DNA from 2 places in the Anaerostipes faecis genome. Region 2 is predicted to be linked to the other one. Evidence: predicted binding sites of a transcription regulator. Region 2 holds the regulator's gene; the other holds the start of a gene.
The links. Region 2 encodes Rex, which represses fermentation and respiration genes when NADH is low (regulators of the CRP and FNR family bind a similar motif). Its sites were predicted from a motif close to ATTGTTAANTANTTAACAAT; they were not measured.
Positions count from the first base shown of each region.

Region 1 (3,167 bases), on a different contig from region 2:
ATCCCACATGAGTGATCACGCCGGGTTTGTGACCGGCGATGGCACGGTAGAGCTGTGCCAGAGTGCCCTGCGGCAGATTGTATCCTTCAATTTTGTTATCAAGGACCAGCTGTCCAAGCGTCGGGACCATGTTCCAGTGTCCGCCGATGACACGTTTGGTCATTCCTTCGTGGGCAAAATGATCCGCACCGCTTCCGTCACGGTTTCCCTGGGCAGCAGCGTAAAATAAAGTCAGGTTTTTCGGAGAACCGGTTTCCAAAAATCTTTTTTCCAGAGCTTTTGTAAGGGCTTCCGGCATTCCGCTGGCAACAAATCCGCTGGTAGTGACGGTTGTATTATCTTCTACCAGGGCAGCGGCCTGATCTGCTGTAATAATCTTAACTTTTCCCATAGTTTTTCTCCTTCATTTATTTTAGAAATCTTTTAAATCTGCTTTGCGTTTTTCAAGAAATGCAGTCATGCCTTCTTTTTTGTCTTCCGTAGAAAATGCGAGTCCGAATAAATCTGCTTCTAATGTAAGTCCGCTGCTTAAATCGGTGTCCATGCCTGTGTTGATCGCTTCTTTTGCAAGAGAGATTGCATAGCTTCCTTTGGACATGATCTTAGCTGCCATCTTTTTGCAGTAATCAATCAGTTCTGCCTGAGGAACTACCTTGTTTGCAAGTCCGATCCTGTAAGCTTCTTCGGCGTCGATCTGGTCACAGGTAAAGATAAGTTCTTTTGCACGTCCTTTTCCGACTAAGCGGGAGAGACGCTGTGTTCCTCCGAATCCCGGGAGGATTCCGAGGCCTGTTTCCGGCTGTGCGAATCTTGCATTTTCTGCGGCTACACGGATATCACAGGCCATGGAGATCTCACATCCGCCTCCGAGAGCATATCCATTGACAGCGGCGATCGTTACCTGAGGCATTGTCTCTAATTTAAGGAATGCTTCCTTTGCCAGCAGACCCATCTGTCTTCCTTCCGCAGGAGTGGCATTGACCATTTCAGAAATATCGGCTCCGGCTACAAATGATTTTTCTCCTGATCCTGTAAGGATAACGACTCTGATGTCCTTGCGGCGGGAGATCTCGGAAAAGCACTGGTCTAATTCTGCTAATGTCTCACTGTTTAAGGCATTTAAAGATTTTGGTCTGTTGATTGTAACTACTGCGATCTCGTTTTCTACTTCCATTAATAAATTGTTCATTCTAAATCCTCCTTGAAATGACATATACATTACACTTAATCAGCTCTTGTTAGAAAATTAACATATTGGCGTGCAAATATTTAGGATACAAAATATTATTTATGCTTCTAATATGGACTATATTTGCATGTTTGTCAATGGTTTATCAATATATTTTATTTAAATTGTATAATTCTATAAAAGATTATAAAAATTTATTGACAATATGCACAAGGGGTGATATATTTAGCTTACAAAATATTAGTATGCAAATATAGGGGAACAAAATGGTAAATTTATGTTAAGTTTGGTGAAAGGAGTGATTATTTATGAATTTTGAATTAACGGAACAGCAGGCAGCCATTCAGGAGACAGCAAGAAACTTTGCTCAGACAGAGTTACAGCCGGGAGTGCTCAAGAGAGATGCCAACAGTGAATTTCCGGTAGATCTCTATAAGAAGATGGGAGAACTGGGACTGATCGGACTTCCTTATCCGAAAGAAGTCGGAGGCCAGGGAGCCGATTACCTGTCTTATGTATTGGCAGTGGAGGAGATCTCTAAAGTAGATGCTTCTGTGGGTATTTCTTATTCTGTATCCACTTCTTTATATGGAGGAAGCATCATGAACTCTGACGCTCCGGTCGAGAAAAAGAATGAATTTCTGGCGCCGGTATTGTCCGGACAGCACTTCGGATCTTTCGGACTCACGGAACCAAATGCGGGATCTGATGCGGGCGGATGTGTAACCGTTGCTGAAAAAGACGGGGATGAGTACATATTAAACGGTATGAAGTGTTTCAATACGAATGGACCTTTAGCCGATTATACGGCAGTATATGCCCTGACGGAACCTGAGAAAAAAGCCAAGGGACTGTCCTGTTTCGTGGTGAAGAAAGGAACTCCCGGATTTTCAGTGGGCAAAGTGGAAGACAAGATGGGAATCCGTTCCGCACAGGTTTCAGAGATGATCCTGGAAAATGTACGGGTGCCGGCAGAAAATATGATCGTTCCTTCCGGAGACGGATTTAAACTGGCTATGAAGACTCTGGACGGAGGCCGTATCGGTGTTGCCGCACAGGGACTTGGAATTGCAGAAGGTGCATTTGAGATTGCAAAAGAATATTTAAAGACGAGAGAGCAGTTCGGCAAACCATTATACAGGAACCAGTATCTTGCATTTAAGATGGCGGAACTTGAAATGGAAATTGACGCTGCAAAGCTCATGCTTTATAAAGCTGCTGCCGACAAACAGGAAGGAAGACCATATTCTATTCCGGCCGCAAAGGCAAAATACCTCTGTACAGAGGCGGCAATGCATGTGACAACAGAGGCGGTGCAGATGCTGGGAGGAAACGGTTACATGAAGGGATACCATGTAGAGCGCATGATGAGAGACGCCAAGATCACTCAGATCTACGAGGGAACCAACGAGATCCAGAAACTCGTGGTCAGCGGAGCGATTTTCAGATAGTCTGTTTTTGGAATATGAATCCTAAGTTTTCAGGGATGTCAATTATGGCATCCCCTTTTCATGCTTTACAAGGATGACTTTGCTTTAGGATAAAAGCCTTAAAATTATAGTATGTCTTCTTGACAGAAGTTTTTGTAACAGATATGATGAAATATATAGTATGCAAACAGTTTGAAGTGTTTGTATGTAGTTTTGTGTAGGAGGGAAAAGGAACGGATGGAATTGAATCAATGTATCAACTATCTTTTGACCACTGCCCAGCACGCGGTGTTTCAGGAGATGAGCGCACAGCTCTCTAAATTTGACGTGACTCCGGTACAGTACGGTGTTATGTACTGTCTTTGGGTGAAGAAGAAAAACAGCCCGAAGGAGATCGCAGAAGAACTGAGGCTGGAAAACTCTACGATCTCAGGTGTTCTTGAGAGAATGGAGAAAAAGGGATTGATCAAGAGAAAAGTCAGCAAAGAAGACCGACGTTTTGTAGAGATTATATTGACTGATAAAGGGAATGACTTGGAAGAACCGAT
Region 1 covers NZ_CAJSYK010000014.1:31,360-34,526, forward strand. The annotation lists gene QGT46_RS10575 (acyl CoA:acetate/3-ketoacid CoA transferase) at 1-391, opposite strand, end outside; gene QGT46_RS10580 (enoyl-CoA hydratase-related protein) at 413-1,189, opposite strand; gene QGT46_RS10585 (acyl-CoA dehydrogenase family protein) at 1,498-2,640, shown strand; gene QGT46_RS10590 (MarR family winged helix-turn-helix transcriptional regulator) at 2,857-3,167, shown strand, end outside.
Region 1: the regulator Rex is predicted to act here: its motif matches at 1,320-1,339, upstream of QGT46_RS10580 (enoyl-CoA hydratase-related protein).

Region 2 (3,167 bases):
GACATGACTCTGGCTCTGCTTTCATTGATCCTCTCCACAACGGTCCGATATATCCCCGCTATCTCCCTGGAAAGGCCTACGCCGAACATTCCTTCCAAAATCCAGTCATAGCCGTTATAATCTATTTCTTTTTTTTGCTCATACCCAAGACGGGTAAGGATATCATACTGCGTCTTTAAATCTCCGGATGCCTTGGACAGCTCCCCCACGACTGTGAAATCCACAGAATATCCTTCCTCCAGAAGGATTCTGGCCGCAGCCAGCGCATCTCCCCCGTTATTTCCGCATCCTGCCACAGAAAGTATCCTGTCACTTTTTCTGACCGTTTCCATGAGCCTTCGGGCAATTTTTTCGCTGGCCCGCTCCATCAGCACAAGACCCGGCATTCCGATCTGCTGTATGGTCTCTTTATCAACATCCTGCATTTCCTGATTTTTCAAAACATATTTCATAGACACTCTCCTATGACAAAAGCCTGTGCCAGCCCCCCTGTGTTCGTAACCGACACATGAAATTTCGTAATCTGCATATCCGATGCCAGCTTTTCGGCTCTGCCTGTCAGTTTCACATAAGGCGCTCCTTTTGAATCCCGGAACACTCCGATCTCATAGGGCTCCAATCCGAAGAAGCCGGTTCCAAATACTTTGGAAACGGCTTCTTTAACTGCAAAATTACCAGCAAGAGTCGTACTGTTTAAACCTGCGTATGCCAGTTCCTCTTCTGAAAAAATCCGGCTTAGGCGGTTCTTTCTCTCCACCATCTTCTGTACCCGCCCGATTTCTATCAGGTCAGTTCCTATACCGACAATCATGGCGTTCCTCCCGTCTTTACTCCGCGCCCTCGCCGTCTTCCCTGCTGTGAATATTGTAAGTCAGCGTCATGAGACTTTCTGCCAGATGGACATTCTCCACGGTCACACTGTCTGGCAGCGTGAGATCCACAGGAGCAAAGTTCCAAAATCCTTTGATGCCCCAGGACACAAGATCTTTGGCAATCTTCGGCGCCTGGTCCTGCGGAAGCGTGAGGGCTGCGATCTTGATCTCATGATTCTTTATAAACTCTTCCATATCGTCAATATCGTGCACTTCTACTCCGTGCACCGTGATGCCGATCAGCTTCGGATTTACATCGAACAGTGCGATCACCTGAAAACCAATGCTGTTATTGTTGAAATCCTGATAATTGGCCAATGCCTGCCCCAGATTTCCGGCACCGACAATGATCATCTGATTGCTCTTGTCAAGCCCCAGGATCTTGCCGATCTCCACGTAAAGGTTTTCTACATTGTAACCGTATCCCTGCTGCCCGAAACCTCCAAAGTTATTCAGGTCCTGTCGGATCTGGGATGCAGTTACTTTCATTCTCTCGCTCAGCTCTTTGGATGAGATCCTCGTAATATTTTTTGCTTTCAAAGCCCCCAAATAACGGTAATATCTAGGTAATCTCTTTATAACTGCCGGTGATATATTCTTATCCATTGATGACATTATTACCCTCCCACTTATTTTATTAACTACTCAAATTAAATAAATTATATAAGATTGTCTAATAACTGTCAAACTTTTCGGTGCGTTTTTTCAGAAATTATGTTATGCTTAAAAGGAATTTTTACAGCTTAGAAATTTTGAAGGAGTGCACTATGGTTTTATCTTGTCAGAATATACATAAAACATTTGTCGACCAGGAAGTCCTGAAAGGAATTTCCTTTCATATCAATGAGAAGGACCGGCTCGCCGTCATCGGCTTAAACGGCGCCGGAAAGTCCACCCTGCTCAAGATCATCATGGATCAGATGACACCCGACGAAGGGGAGATCCACAAAAAGAAGGACGCCGATATCGGCTATCTCGCACAGCATCAGGACCATACTTCTTCCCGCACCATTTATGAAGAGCTTTTGACCATAAAACAAGATGTGATCGAACTGGACAAAAAACTCCGCTCTCTGGAGCATATGATGAAGCATTTAAGCGGCGCAGAGCTCGAAGAAAAGATGGAGGAATACACCAGGACCACTCATTTATTTGAACAGAAAAACGGTTTTGCCTATGAAAGTGAGATCGCAGGAATCTTAAAAGGACTCGGGTTTAAAGAGGAAGACTTTCAAAAAATGATTGAGACACTGTCCGGAGGACAAAAGACAAGGGTAGCTCTCGGAAAACTTCTGCTGATGAAGCCCGAGATTCTTCTCCTGGATGAGCCTACCAATCATCTGGATGTTGAGTCAATCCAATGGCTGGAAAACTATTTAAGCCACTATGAGGGCGCTGTCATCCTGGTCTCCCATGACCGGTATTTCCTGGACAAGATCGTCAACAAGGTGATGGAGATCGAGGCGGGGCATGCGATGCTCTTTGACGGCAACTACACTTCTTTTATTAAGAAAAGGGATCAGGTAAAGGCGATCCGCTTAAAGGAGTACGAAAACCAGCAGCAGGAGATCCGGCACCAGAAGGCGGTCATCGAAAAACTAAAGCAGTTTAACCGGGAAAAATCCATCCGCCGGGCCGAGAGCCGTGAAAAGATGCTGAACAAAATTGATGTCATCGAAAAGCCTGTGGAGATCGACGGGAAAATGCGCTTTGCTATCGAACCGTCGGTTGTCAGCGGAAACGATGTCTTAACGGTGGAACATCTGGAAAAAAGTTTCGGGCCGCATACGCTGTTTTCCGATATAAATTTTGAAATATTCCGCGGCGAGCGCGTGGCATTGATCGGCGCCAATGGAACCGGAAAGACTACGATGTTGAAAATCATCTGCAAACAAATGCCTAAAAACAAAGGACTGATCAGGCTCGGTTCCCAAGTATCCATCGGATATTACGACCAGGCACAGGACAACCTGCATCCGGATAAGACAATCTTCGAGGAGATATCTGATTCCTTTCCGGAACTGACCAACACAAAAATCAGAAATACACTGGCCGCTTTCCTTTTTAAGGGAGAAGATGTATTTAAACTTGTTTCTTCCTTAAGCGGTGGGGAAAAGGGGCGGGTATCTCTTGCGAAACTTATGTTATCCCATGCCAATTTCCTGATTCTTGACGAGCCTACCAACCACTTGGACATTCACTCCAAGGAAATCCTGGAATCCGCCCTGACCCAATACACAGGCACGGTTCTTTACGTATCCCATGACCGGTATTTCATAAACAAAACGGCTACAA
Region 2 covers NZ_CAJSYK010000012.1:87,704-90,870, reverse strand. The annotation lists gene QGT46_RS09825 (NAD(P)H-hydrate dehydratase) at 1-452, opposite strand, end outside; gene acpS (holo-ACP synthase) at 449-811, opposite strand; gene QGT46_RS09815 (redox-sensing transcriptional repressor Rex) at 828-1,487, opposite strand; gene QGT46_RS09810 (ABC-F family ATP-binding cassette domain-containing protein) at 1,640-3,167, shown strand, end outside.